3 regions of the Pseudoduganella sp. SL102 genome follow, and region 3 is predicted to be linked to each of the others. Evidence: predicted binding sites of a transcription regulator. Region 3 holds the regulator's gene; each other region holds the start of a gene.
What was found. Region 3 encodes FNR, which switches genes on or off when oxygen is low (the NO sensors DNR and NnrR bind a similar motif). Its sites were predicted from a motif close to TTGATNNNNATCAA; they were not measured.

Region 1 (4,814 bases), 290 kb from region 3:
CGGTTTCCTTCTTGGTGGTCGGTCAGTTGATTGGCTATTGCGAAAATACTAAGCAATTACCGTTCCCGAGCGTCGAGCCTTGGTCGTAAACTTTGTAAATCAATGACTTGGGGCAAAGGAACGCGCCATTTCGATTGATTTTACGCAATGGCTGTAAAAATTCTCGACAGCGGATAGCTTAGAAGAAGCTTTCCGGAATCACCAGGATGTCGCCAGGGCGCATCGACACGTTCGCCGAGATATCGCCTTCCTTGATCAGGTCGTTCAAGCGCACGCGATATTGTTGCTGTTTGCCGTCCACGTTGCGGATGATCGTGGCCTTGTTTCCAGCGGCGAATTCCGTCACGCCGCCCACCGCGATCAGTACGTCCATCAGCGACATGTCGCGCCGGTAGGGCAATGCCTGCGGTCGCGCGGCCTGGCCGATCACGCGGATCTGTTCGCCGTAAGTTCCCGTGAAACCGGTGACGATGACGGTGACGACTGGCTGCTGGATGTACTTGGCCAGCGCCTTTTCGATGTCGCGCGCCAGCTCGGTAGGAGTCTTGCCGCTGGCCTCGAGATCCTCGACCAGCGGGGTGGTGATCTTGCCGTCCGGCCGCACGGGCACGCTTTGCGACACTTCAGGATTGCGCCAGACAACGATATTGACGTTATCGCCAGGACCGATCAGGTAATGGGACGCCGGCGCCGGCCCCGCATCGACCATCGTATTGCCCGAACTGGCGCAACCGCCCAGGGCACCCAGCATGATCGCGCATGCTGCCAGCCATTTGAACAGCGTTTGGTATTTCACGGGACTCTCCAGTCTGGTCGTTGCAACGATAAGGTCCGAGCTGCAGTGAAAACTGCGGTCTGAACGTTGACATCGAGGTGTGGCATCGACATGCGGCACCGCTCAGCGTTGTCAGCCATTACCAACTCGTAACTTTCATTGTGTAAATTTTGTGTTGCTTATTTTATACGAGACAACCAAGCGGCCGTGCAATTTTTCACTTCTTGGTATCACTTTGCTGCAACAATTCCCTGACGTAGTGCACCGGGATGGCGTAGGAAATTCCGCTCGGCTGGCTGATGGCATTTTCCTTCTGGCCCTTCAGGAAAGTCATGTTCAGCACGCCGTGCACGAGGCCGCTATCGGGGTCATACACAGGACTGCCGCTGTTGCCCGGATAGGCGGTGCCGTCGAGTTGCAGGATCTTGAAAGGGCGGCGTTGCAGCTGGTTGATCGCGCGTGCATCGAGCCCCCGCGAAGTCAGCGAGGGCAGCATGATCGGCGTGATGGCCGATAGCATGGCCCGGTGGGTGACGGGGGTCAGTCCCAGGTTCATGCCGAGAGGGAAACCGGTGAAGGCCAGTGCCTGCCCTTCGGCAACAGCGCCGCTGCCGTCCAGCTGCAGTGCGGGGAGCGGTTTGCCGGTGAGCCGCAGGTGCGCCAGGTCGTGCTCGCGGTCGAGGGCGGCCACGGTCGCGGGACGAAAGTCCAGCTTGTCGCCCGTGCCGATGACGATGCCCAGCGTTTCCATCTTCTCCACGTCCAGGTTCGGCAGCGCATGGGCATTGGTGATGATCGACAGGCCGTCGCCCACGGCAAAGCCGGTAGCGACGAAGACGATGGCGGGACTACGGGTGCGAAGCAGGGTGCCGATGCCCACGACGGAAGGCTTGATGGACGGGATCGTGTCTTTCAGCGCTGCGGAAACCGGCGGCGTGAACGCGAGCATAGCAATCAGGCAGACTGGCAGCACACGGTACAAAAGACGGGTCACGGGGTTCATCAGGGCAGGATATCAGAAATACATTAACTTATAGTGACAAAAAATTGCCTGAATAAAATTGTTTTTACGTATTGTCAGCGGTTTGCAACGCTCTAACGCGTGACATGTTGTAAAGAAAAATTAATATCAACAGGCAACGCTTCCTGCGCGTTTTCTGCGGTATGATAGAGCAATTGATGTAATTTAAGCAATATTCAGGAAGGCTGGTGGGCTGTAGCAAACTGAGTGGTTGTGGTGTCCTGAATGGCTTAGCTGAAAGCGAGTTAACAAGATGGCAGAAATGATGGCCCTGCTTTTGAGCTTCCTCAAAGCAATTGGCAAGTACCGCTGGTATGCGGTGGCGATCACCTGGCTGGTTGCCGTTGTCGGCTGGACCGTGGTGTCCAGGCTGCCCAATGATTACCAGGCTTCGGCGCGCGTTTACGTTGATACCCAAAGTATCTTGAAACCCCTGCTCGCCAGCATGACCACGCTGCCAAATACCGAACAGCAGGTGATGTTCATGCGGCGCACGCTGATCAGCCGCCCGAACGTGGAGCGCGTGCTGCGGATGGTCGATCTCGACATCACGGCGAAGACACCGAAAGAACACGAGAAGATCGTCGATGAGCTGATGAACCAGATCAGGATCATCGGCACCGAGCGCGACGACATCTACACGATTTCCTATAACAATCCGAATCCGAAGCTGGGCAAGGACGTCGTGCAATCGTTGCTGACGATCTTCGTCGAAGGCAGCTTTGGTGGAAAGAAGCAGGAATCGGAAAAGGCCATCCAGTTCATCGATGACCAGATCAAGATGTACGAGGAAAAGCTGGCCACCGGTGAAAATGCGCTGAAGGAATTCAAGATCCGCCATATGGGCCTGCTGCCACGGCAGGGCGGCGACTACGCCTCCGCCTACGGCGACCTGAGCGAGAAAATCAGCCAGGCCCGGCTGGAGCTGCTGGAAGCGGAAGAAGCGCGCAACGCGATCAAGCGCCAGATCGCTGGCGAAGACATGGCACCGGTGACCGATACGGCGGAACGGGCCATCGTCAATCCGGAAATCGATGGCCGCATTTCGACGGTGGAAAAGAACCTCGACCAGTTGCGCCTGCAGTTCACCGAGGAACATCCGGATATCGTGGCGGCCAAGCGCCTCCTCGGCCAGCTGGAACAACGCAAGAAGGAAGAAGCCAAGAAGGTTCGCGCGGCCGACCCGGGTGCCAGCTACAGCCCGATGCTGCAGCAGATGAATGTCCAGCTCTCCGTCGAGGAAGCGCGCATCGCATCGTTGAAAGCACGGGTGGGTGAATATTCGTCGCGCCTGGCGCAGATGCGCTCCCTGAGCACCCAGGCGCCGGAAGTGGAAGCCCAGCTGGCCCAGCTGAACCGCGATTACGCCGTGAACAAGGAAAACTACGAAAAACTGGTGCAGCGCCGCGAATCGGCCAAGCTGTCGGGCGACCTGTCCACGGTCACCGATATGCTGACCTTCCGCGTCGTCGATCCACCGGCGGTGCCCAGCGTGCCGGCCGGGCCGAACCGGCCACGCCTGTACACGCTCGTCCTGCTGGGCGCGCTCGTCGCCGGCCTGGGCACCGCACTGTTGCTGAGCCAGATCCGGCCGACCTTCCTCAGCCAGACCAACCTGCGCGAAGTCACCGGCCTGCCGATCCTTGGCAGCATCGGCATGAACTGGACGGACCAGCAGAAAGTGCGCCGCCGCCGCCGCCTGTATGCCTTTGCCGCCGCCGTCGCCTCGCTGATTACCGCGTATGGCGGAGTATTGGCCTTCACTGTTTTCCGGCAAGCCTGAGCCGGGGAAAGCACAGGATACATCGTGAGCATCATTGAAAAAGCCGCCAGTCGTATCGGCAAGTCCGCGGAACCCGCAGCGCCGCTGGCCCATGTTCGTGTTCAGTCCGCTGCGCAGCCTGCTGCGCCTGTACCGGATCCGGTCATGGACAGCCAGGATGTCGCAGTGGCCGAGTTGCCCGAAGTCGAGGCGCGGGCGCAGGGACCTGCGGTCGCGTTGTCCAATCCGGAGCCGGCGGCACCGGAACCGCTGCGCCGCAGTGGCCGCATGATCGAACTGGACCTGGCCCGCATGAATGATGCCGGCCTCGTCACCGCGGCCGGTGGGCGCACCAACCTGGTCGAGGATTTCCGCATCATCAAGCGGCCGCTGATCAAGCGGGCTTTTGTGGCACGCAAGCCGAACGCCAATCCGGGCAACCTGATCATGATCACGAGTTCGCTGCCGGGCGAAGGCAAGACGTTTACGTCGATCAACCTGGCAATGAGCATTGCCATGGAACTCGACCATACCGTGCTGCTGGTCGATGCCGACGTGGCCCGTCCTTCCGTGCTGCGCACGCTCGGGCTGCCGGCCCAGCGCGGGCTGATGGACATCTTGCTGGATGAACACCTCGACATGTCCGAAGTGATGCTGCGCACCAACGTCAACACCTTGTCGATCCTGCCGGCAGGCACGTCGAATCCGCGCGCCACGGAATTGCTGGCCAGCCAGGCGATGAAGTCGCTGGTGCTGGAAATCGCCAGCCGCTACCCGGACCGGATCGTGATCTTCGATTCGCCGCCGTTGCTGCTGACGAGCGAAGCGCACGTGCTGGCCAGCCACATGGGCCAGATCGTGGTGGTCGTCGAGTCGGAGAAAACGACCCAGCACGCGGTCAAGGAAGCGCTGCAGCAGCTCGAAGGCTGCAGCAATGTCAATCTCGTCTATAACAAGTCGCGCGAGCTGAACACGTCCAGCAAGTACGACTATCACTATGGCTAAACGTCGTGCCCGCTGTGCCGTGCTGGGCTCGGCGATGCTGCTTGCGCTGCTGCCGTCGGCGGTGCGCGCGGCATGGCAGGTCAAGCCGAGTGTCGAATTGCGCGAGACATGGTCGGATAATCCGCAGCTGCGCAGCGACAACGAAAAGCAGAGCCAGTTCATCACTTCGGTATCGCCAGGCGTCACGATCACGAACGACACTCCGCGGCTCCAGGTAGCGGCATCGTATAGGTTGAACGCGTTCGCCTATT
Region 2 (4,814 bases), 3.5 Mb from region 3:
GCGGCGGCGAGACGCTGCGCTTCAACGGCGTCGAGCAGGCCGACACGCTCAACCCGACCGGCAACCAGTTCAATTCCGTCAGCGGCGTGAACGGCGACAAGGCTTCCTACGGCATCGATTTCGATGTCTATACCGTCAAGGCACCGGTGATCGCCAGCGGCCAGAAGTCGGCCAAGACGGTCTACACGTCCGGGCAGGACCTGGTGCTGCTGAACGCCGAGGTGATCGCCGCGCCCAACGTGTCGGCCACCGACCGTGGCGTGACGATGACCCTGGATGGCCCGCTGATCCCTTCCGCGCCCACCACGTACACGATCAGCGTCGTCAACAACGGCCCGATGGACGAGGGCGGTCCGCTGACCGTGACGGGTACGCTGCCGGCTTCGCTGATCTTCGACGAGGGCGCGGGTACCGGCTGGAGCTGCGGTGCCAGGGGCCAGCTGGTGACCTGCACATACAGCGGCCTCGTGAAGGTCGATACGACCCTGCCGCCGCTCAAGCTGACCGTCACGCCGGCGGCATCGGCCAGCGGCCTGGTGTCGTTCGGCGTTACGGTGGCCGGCAAGCTGTTCGACTATTACGACGGCAACGACACGTCGACCGTGAGTACCCGCGTGGGCAACCAGAATTTCACGCCGGTGTTCATGTTCACGGACGAGCCTTGCGAGCACAACAAGCCGTTCGGCCACCCCAACCAGCCCTGCAAGCCGCTGACGCTGGAGCACATGCAGGCGAATACGGATTTGAGCACCTACATCTCCTATGTGGTGAAGAACGTGCCCACCGCGCTGGCCAGCGGCAACACCACGCTGCCGATGCGCTTCGCGATGAGTTGCCACGATCCCAGCACGAACGCCGGCGTGCGCGGCACGTATGCGCTGCGCAGCAATACGGTGACCCTGCCGCTGTGCGCGGCGAACGGCGTGATTCCGCCGCAGGACTCGGTAGCCTGGAGCGCGGCCAGCAACGTGCTGTTCCCGGGGGGCTCGCCATCGAGCCAGGCCACCACCACGAAGAACCGGGGCGAGTCCGACGACTTCCTGCTGCGCTACCAGGACGTGGGACGGATCGAGCTGTTCGTCACCGACGCCGATGCGCGGCTGGGCTCCACGGGTGCCTTCGTATCGCGGCCGGAGAAATTGCTGCTGCTGGCGCAGTCGAGCAACAAGGCCGGCGACCCGGCCAGCGCCACCGACCCCCGCTTCGTCCCGGCCGGCACGCCGTTCACGATGACGGTGCGCGCGCTGATGCAGGGCCTGACGGTGGCGGCGCCCAATTTCGGCCGCGAGACCGAGCCCGAGAAGATCAAGCTGCGCGCGGTGCCGGCCTCCACCGAGGATGGCTCGCCGATCCGGGCGATGGTGGCCGACCGCGAGCCCGGCAAGTATTTCGACCCGGTGGACCTGGAGGGGGAATTCGGGCCGTTCGTCTCCGGCATCGCCACGGGCACCTTCGTGTTCGACGACCTGGGCGTGATCAAGGTGGACTCGATGCTGGCGCCGACCCCGGCGGAACTCGCCGAGAACGCCAGCAGGGAAGTGGGCTCGTACCTGGGTACGGGCAACGTCGTGGGCACCACGATCAACGTGGGCCGCTTCTACCCGGACCATTTCGACACGGTCGTCACGGGCCCGATGGAATGCCCGCCTGCCGTGGCCTGCCCGAAGAATCCCAGCAAGACCACGGTGCCGTCGGTGGAGATCCTGACCATGGCGTATGCCGGCCAGCCGTTCACGGTGGACGTGAAAGCGTTCAGCAGCCGCGGCACGCTGCTCAAGAACTACCGCGACGACCTGGCGCACGATGTGCTGCTGAGCGCGTGGAAGGCGCCCAACGGTACCACCGCGCAAGACGCGCCGCTGGCGGGCACCACCAAGTCCGTGCTGAGCACCGCCACGATCACGGCCGGCACGTTCGATGCCGGCACGGCAACCGTTACGCGGACGTACACGTTCCCGTCGACGCTGGCCTACAACGCCAGCGCGCCGGACGCCAACAACTGGCCGCAGCCCGTCTCCGTGTACCTGCGCGCCGCCGAAGTGGCCAACTTCGACGATGTCACGTCGAAGCGCGCGGCCGCCGTCGAGGGCGGCGTGCGGGTCGCGGCCGGCCGCTGGTTCGTGCCTAAGCAGCAAGGTTCGGCGGCGCTGGCGATGGACGTGCCGGTCAGACCACAGTTCTTCGGCACGCTGAACGGCATGGCGGGCTGGTACTACTCGGAGACTGATTCGGCCACCACGTTCGCCCCGCTGACGGAAGTGAACTTTTCCGCGTGCACCAAGTTGGCGGGCGCGAGTGGCTGCAAACTCGCGCTCACGGTCGACAAGGCCACCGTAGGCAAGGTCAGCGCTGGCGCCGGCACCGTGAAGCTGTTGGCACCGGGCAGCGGCAGCAGCGGCTCGGTATACATGTGGATGACGGGCCCGGCGTGGCTGCCGAGCGTACGGGGGGTGCTCACCTATGGCACAGTATCGATGAGCCCCTACACCTACCTGCGCGAAATCTATTAGGCAGCGGTGCCGGGAGGCGTTTCGCCGGGGGAGGGCCACCTTGCACACGAATCGGCGCTGCCCCGGAACGCGACGCAAAAAAATACGGCAAAAATAGCTTTTTGCTACCGGAACATGCTGGAATCTTGAATATAATCAAGACACTGCATGGTTTTCTGCAAGCATTACCCGATATCGGAACAGGCGCATGGCTTTCTGGCACAAGGCAAGGAAAAAGGATGGCTGGCTGGCGTTGAGCGCCGGTGCGGCCGGCGTGACCGCGGCGGTGGTGCGGCGCGCCGCGGACACCAAGGCGGGCGTCAAGCCGGCCGTGCTGGCGGCGGCCCAGCATCCAGGCAGCCGGGCCGAGGCGGCCGGGCTGGTCGCGCGCATCGGCAAGGAATTCGATGCCGCCGAACACCTGTGCTCGAGTGTGCTGGTGCCCGGCGAGTACCAGCTGCTGGTGCTGGAGGCGCCCAACGTGCCGGTTGCGGAAATGAAGACGGCGGTCGGCTGGAAGCTGAAGGACATGATCGATTTTCCCGTGCTCGAGGCCACCATCGACGTGCTGGACATTCCCGTTGCCCCGAACGGGCCCGCGCACAACCACCAGGTATTCGCGGTGGCGGCGCGCAACGGCATCATCGAGGCGCTGCAGAACCTGTACGTGGAAGCCAAGGTGGACCTGGCCGCGATCGACATTCCCGAAATCGCCCAGCGCAACATTTCGGCATTGCTGGAACCGGAAGGGCGCGGCCTGGCCATGCTGGCGTTCGACGAGCACGGCGGCCTGCTGACGGTGACGTTCCGCGGCGAGCTCTACCTTGCGCGCCGCATGGATATCGCGCTCGGCCAGGTCGAGGGCCCGCAGGAGCAGCGCCAGCAGCTGTACGACCGCATCGCCCTGGAACTGCAGCGTTCGCTGGACAATTTCGAGCGGCAATTCCAGTACGTCGCCGTGTCGAAGCTGGTGCTGGCGCCGACCGGCAGCGCCAGCCTGCACGATTACCTGTCCGCCAACCTGTACCTACCCGTCGACCTGCTCGACCTGGACAGCGTGTTCGACTTCGACAAGGTGCCGGAATTGCGCGACGCGGCGCAGCAGGCGCGCTTTTTCACCGTGCTGGGCGGCGGATTGCGCGATGAAGGTGCGGTGGCATGAGCCAGCAGATCAACCTGTTCAACCCGCGCTTCCGCAAGGAAAAGCGCTACCTGACGGCGCCGGCGCTGGCCATCGTCGTCGGGGTCGCGCTGGCCGGTTCGGTGGCGCTGTCGGTCGCGGCGAGCGGCCGCGTGGCCGTGCTGGAAGACGAATCGGCGCGCCTGAGGGAACAGCTGGCCGAGGCGGAAGCGCGCAAGGCCAGCGTGCTGGCCGGGCTGGTGCCGCGGCCGAAGGATGCCGCCGTGGAAAGCGAACTGGAGCGGGCCGGGCTGGACCAGCGCGCGCTGCGCGGCGTGGCGGACATCCTGGAACAGAACCGGGTCGGCGATCCGCGCGGCTATTCCGCCTATTTCCAGGCCCTGGCACGCACCCGCGTCAGCGGCTTGTGGCTGACAGGGGTGGAAATCGGCGGCGCGAACGCCGACATCGGCCTGCGCGGCCGGGCGCTGCGCGCCGAGCTGCTGCCCGGCTACCTGAACGGCCTGGCGCGCGAACCGGCGCTGCAGGGCAAGGCGTTCGAGCAGCTGGAAATATCGCGGCCGGGGCTGGCGGCGGGCGGCGTTGAAACGCGTCCGGGCGAGCCGCCGCGGCTTGCGCCGCCGCCGATGACGCCGGCCGACGGCGCCGCAGCTGCCGCTGCCCCAGCCCCGCTGCCGCCGCCGTATGTGGAATTCACGCTGCAGGCGCGTGCCGGGGGGCGCGATGAAGGAATTGTGGCTGAAATGGGCGGCCCGCATCGATGCGCTGACGCTGCGCGAGCGGATCATGGCGTGCGCCGCCACGGTGGCGGGCGTGATCTTCATCGCCTACATGGGCTTCATCGAACCGGCCGGGGCGCGCGAGCGCACGCTGCGCACCGCGATCCTGCAGCAGAAGGTGCAACTGGCCGGCATCGACGTGGAAATCGCCGAGAAGCAGGCGGCCGCGCAAGCCGATCCCGATGCCGACCTGCGCAAGCGCCTGGCCGCCGTGCGGGCAGAAAACGACCAGCTGCGCGCCACGCTGCGCACCACGCAGAGCGCGCTGGTGTCGCCGGACAGGATGACGGTCCTGTTGCAGCAGATGGTGCAGCAGAACGGCAAGCTCAAGCTGCTGTCGCTGCGCACGCTGGCGCCGGCCGGCACGACCGATGGCAATTTCGGCGACGCCGGCACCGATGGCAG
Region 3 (4,814 bases):
GTGTGCAAGTACATGTGCCCGTACGCCCGCTTCCAGAGCGCGATGTTCGACCGCGACACGCTGATCATCACCTACGACACGGGGCGCGGTGAACCGCGCAGCAAGAAGGCCACGGGCGGCGCCTGCATCGATTGCACGATGTGCGTGCAGGTCTGCCCGGCCGGCATCGACATCCGCAACGGCCTGCAGTACGAATGCATCGGCTGCGCCGCCTGCGTGGACGCGTGTAACAACGTAATGGACAAGGTCGGCCAGCCGCGCGGCCTGATTCGCTACAGCACCGACCGGGCCATGACCGCGATCCTGACGCCGGCACAGATCCGCCAGCGGGCACTGCGCCCGCGCGTGCTCGCGTACGGCGCGGCGCTGCTGGCCATCACGCTGGCGGTCGGCTTCGCGCTGGCCACCCGCACGCCGCTGAAGATGGACGTGATCCGCGACCGCGGTTCGATGGGGCGCGAAGTGGATGGCGGCGCGATCGAGAACGTGTACCGGCTGCAGATCATGAACACCTCGGAGCAGCCGCACCGCTACCGGATCGCTGCCGACGGATTGCCCGGCCTGGCGCTGGCGACGGACGACGTGGTGGCACTGGCCGGCACCGAAACGCGTGCCGTGCCGGTGCGGGTGCGCGCGCCAGGGGAGGCACTGCGGGGCGCGGGCAAGACCGGCTCGCACTCGATCACATTCACGCTGACGGCGCTGGACGATGCGCGCCTGGCCGTCGAAGAACCCGCGGTCTTCATCGTGCCGCGCTGAGGAGATGACCATGCAACCGATGACGATGTCCGCCACGCCCTGGTACCGCGAGCGCTGGCCTTGGCTCCTGATGGCTGGCCCGGCCGCCGTGCTGGTGGCCGGCTTCTATACGGGCTGGCTGGCCTTCGCGCAGCAGGACGCGCTGGTGGTGGGCGACTACTACAAGCGGGGCAAGGCGATCAACCAGGATTTGCGGCGCGACCGCACTGCCGCCGCGCTGCATGCCGCCGCCGCCCTGCGCTACGATGCCGCGCACGGGGTATTGCACGGCCGGCTATCGGCCAGCGCGCCGCTGCCCGGTCCCTTGCAGCTGCACCTGGCGCATGCCACCCAGCCGGAAAAGGACTTGCGGCTGCTGGTGCGGCCCGATGCCGGCGGCAGCTTCGCCGTGCCGTTGCCGCTGCTCGAACGCAGCCGCTGGACCGTGCTGGTGGAAGACGAACGGCGCACCTGGCGCCTGGAGGGGCAGTGGCAGTGGCCGGTGGAGCGGGAGGTGACGGTGGCAGCTTTGCAATGAAGCAGGCGCCGCTGCTGCATCAAGCTGCAACCGTTGGCCGGCGGACACCAGTGTCAGATACCAATGCCGCTAAGTTAAGCGTTACCCGACACATGAAAGCGCATGCATTCACCCCAAAGGCGAAGGACTGGGGTCAGACCCGCCGGGTCTGACCCCGGCATTTGCACTTGGGGTGGGCTTATCTAAGCGGCATCACGCGCAGGTCTCGGTCCCCGCCGTGATCGCCTTCAACCGCGGCAGGTCGAGCACCTTGACCTCCCGGTTCGCCACCATCAGCAAACCCTGCTTCTTGAACTTGTTCAACAGCCGGCTGATACTCTCGATCGTCAGCCCCAGGTAGTTGCCGATATCCTCGCGCGACATGCGCAGCTGGAATTCGGTGCTCGAGTAGCCGCGCGCCTCGTAGCGCGAAGCCAGGTTGACGAGGAAGGCGGCGAAGCGCTGGGTTGCCTGCATATTGCCCAGCAATAGCATCACGCTTTGCTCGCGCGTGATTTCCTGGCTCATCATGCGGTGGAAATGGCGCAGCAGCGTGGGCATGTCCACCAGCAGCTGTTCCAGGCTGGCGAAGGGGATCTCGCAGACCTCGCTGTCTTCCAGCGCCAGCGCGCTGCAATAGTGCCTGTCGGTGCTGATGGCGTCCATGCCCAGCAGTTCGCCGCCCATCTGGAAACCCGTCACCTGTTCTTCGCCGTTGGCGTTGATCTGGTAAGTCTTGAAATGGCCGAGCCGGATCGCGTACAGGTTCGTAAACGGCTCGCCGATACGGAACAGGTTCTCGCCCTTCTGCACCTTGCGGCGGCGCCCGATGATCTTGTCCAGCTTGTCCATGTCGCCCATGTCCAGCCCCATCGGCAGGCACAGCTGGTGCATGCTGCAGGTCGAGCAGCGTGCCTTGAGGATCTCGATCGTGGCGCCGGGCAGGGTCAGGGATGGCAGCTCATGCATCATTGTCGGGTCCGATGTCATCGTCCATTGTCGGTTGACCTCCAGTGTACTTGATCCCGCCCCGATCCCGCCTCGATCCCGGCTTGATCCCGCTGTCCGGGCAACCGCGCAACTTGCAGCTTGCGTGCCCTTCCGCACAGTGCGCCAGCGGGGAAGCGGCGCATAGTGTCCCGACAACATCGGGGCGGGGGGAGACAATGCGTCCGCTTGGTATCAAGGCGAAAGTCGCGCTGGCGACGACCGTCACGTGCATCGTGATGATCGCGCTGGTCACCGTGCTGCAGGCCCGGCGCATGCAGGAGGATTTCACGCGCGTGCTGTTTGCCCAGCAGGATGCGCTGATCGCGCGCACCGCGCTCGAGGTGGATGAAAAGATGACGCTGCTGCGCGACATCGTTGCCGAATCGGCACGCTGGCAGCCCGGCGACATCTGTGCCGACCCGCCCGCGCTGCGCGCCCACTACGACTACCGCGCCGTCCTTCGCCTGTTCGATGACATCATCGTCGTCAGCCCGGCCGGCACGATCGTGGCCGACATCCCCGCGCTGCCGGGCCGCCCCGGCGTCAGCGTCACGGACCGCGCGTACTTCCAGCGGGTCATGCAGGAAAAGGCGCCCCTGATCGCCGAACCGGTGATCGGCAGGGCGAACCGGCAACCTGTCGTGCAGATGGTCGCCCCCGTGCTCAGCGAGGACGGCGAGGTGGCCTGCGTGCTGATCGGCGTGCTGCGCCTGTACAAGAACAACCTGCTGGGCCACCTGCGCACGGCCAAGGTGGGCCGCACCGGTTATTACTACATCGTCACCGGCTACGAACCATCGGTCTACGTGGTGCACCCCGACCCGGCCCGCCTGCTGAAGCCACGCGGCCAGGAAGGCTATGCCGCCACCGTGCTGGCGATCCGCGGCGGGTTCGAAGGCACCACGATCAGCACCGATGGCCGCGGCGTGCGCGCGCTGCTCAGCTACAAGCGCCTGAAGACGGTACCGTGGATCCTGATCGCCAACCTGCCTGCCGAGGAAGCGTTCGAGCCGTTCGACGACCTGCTGGTGCGGCTTGCGCTATGGGGCACGCTGGCCTCGCTCGTCACCGCGGCCGTCATCACCTGGATCACGCTGCGGCTGATGTCGCCGCTGATGCGGCTGCGCGATGCGATCGGCACCTTGCGCGGCACGCCGGGGCACTTCGCCCCGCTGCCGGTCACGTCGCGCGACGAGATCGGCGAGCTGACCGGGGCGTTCAACGACCTGATGCGCGAACGCGAGGCGGCCGATGCCCACGCCCGCGACCTGATGGAGGAGCTGGAAACCCGCGCCGCCGAGCTGGAACGGGCGCGCGACCGGGCCGAGGCGGCCAACCGCGCCAAGAGCGATTTCGTGGCCAACATGAGCCATGAGATCCGCACGCCGATGAATGCGGTGCTGGGCATGGCGCAACTGCTGCAGAACACCGACCTGGCGCCGCAGCAGCGCAAGTACCTGCACATGATCCGCACCGCCGGCGATTCGCTGCTGGGCATCCTGAACGACGTGCTGGATTTTTCCAAGATCGAGGCGCAGCGGATGGAACTGTCGCCCGTCGAATTCGACCTGGACGAATCGATGAGCACCTTGGCGACGACGATGACGATGAACGCCGGCGACAAGGAACTGGAGCTGGCCATCGTGGTCGACCCCGAGGTGCCGCGGCTGCTGCGGGGCGATGCGCTGCGGCTGCAGCAGGTACTGGTGAACCTGGCCGGCAACGCGATCAAGTTCACCGCGCACGGCGAGGTCGTGGTCGAGGTGAGCCTGGTGGAGCACGGCGGCGGGGAGGCCGGCGCGGTGCTGGGCTTCGAAGTGCGCGACACGGGCATGGGCATGAACCCGGAACAGCTGTCGCACCTGTTCCAGGCGTTTACACAGGCCGATGAAAGCATCACGCGCCGCTTCGGCGGCACCGGACTGGGACTGGCGATCACGCGCCGGCTGATCGAACTGATGGGCGGGGAAATCCATGTCGAAAGCGAACCGGGCAAGGGCAGCCGCTTCTGGTTCACGCTGCCATTCGGCGTGCTGCCGCGGCCGGAAGCACCGCGCAAGCCGGCCGCCGGCCATCTCGCCGTGCTGGTGGCGGACGACAATGCCACCAGCCGCAACCTGATCGGCCGCCTGATCCGCACCTGGGGGTGGGAAGCGGACCTGGTCGATTCCGGCAGTGCCGCGCTGGCGATGTTCACGTTCCGCATGCGCACCGGCCGGCCATACGACGTGGTGCTGGCCGACTGGCACATGAGCGGCCCGGACGGGAATGCCCCCGCCGCGGCGATCCGGCGCGAGGCCGACGGGCACCGGCAGCCGATCGTGGTGATGCTCAATGCCTTCGCGCGCGAGCGCCTGGAACAGATTTCAAGAAGCGCGGAAGCCGATGCGGTACTGGTCAAGCCGATCACCAGTTCCACGCTGTTCGACGCGCTGCACCAGGCCCTGGCGGCAAAGGGCGGCGGCGGCGAACTGGTGTCCGCCAACGCCCAGGGCCATGCGAACCGCCTGCAAGGCGTGCACTTCCTGCTGGTGGAAGACAATCCGCTGAACCAGGCCGTGGCGCGCGG

Region 1: the regulator FNR is predicted to act here: its motif matches at 1,952-1,965, upstream of OU994_RS02740 (XrtA system polysaccharide chain length determinant).
Region 2: the regulator FNR is predicted to act here: its motif matches at 2,636-2,649, upstream of OU994_RS15985 (agglutinin biogenesis protein MshI).

What each region holds. Positions count from the first base shown of each region.
Region 1 is NZ_CP115554.1:616,778-621,591, forward strand. Features, by position in the region: gene OU994_RS02730 (XrtA/PEP-CTERM system exopolysaccharide export protein) at 179-751, opposite strand; gene OU994_RS02735 (serine protease) at 993-1,724, opposite strand; gene OU994_RS02740 (XrtA system polysaccharide chain length determinant) at 2,062-3,579, shown strand; gene OU994_RS02745 (XrtA-associated tyrosine autokinase) at 3,724-4,563, shown strand; gene OU994_RS02750 (TIGR03016 family PEP-CTERM system-associated outer membrane protein) at 4,556-4,814, shown strand, end outside.
Region 2 is NZ_CP115554.1:3,779,488-3,784,301, forward strand. Features, by position in the region: gene OU994_RS15980 (DUF6701 domain-containing protein) at 1-2,510, shown strand, start outside; gene OU994_RS15985 (agglutinin biogenesis protein MshI) at 2,698-3,651, shown strand; gene OU994_RS15990 (hypothetical protein) at 3,698-3,955, opposite strand; gene gspM (type II secretion system protein GspM) at 4,354-4,814, shown strand, end outside.
Region 3 is NZ_CP115554.1:329,043-333,856, forward strand. Features, by position in the region: gene ccoG (cytochrome c oxidase accessory protein CcoG) at 1-759, shown strand, start outside; gene OU994_RS01415 (FixH family protein) at 770-1,276, shown strand; gene fnr (fumarate/nitrate reduction transcriptional regulator Fnr) at 1,469-2,227, opposite strand; gene OU994_RS01425 (response regulator) at 2,422-4,814, shown strand, end outside.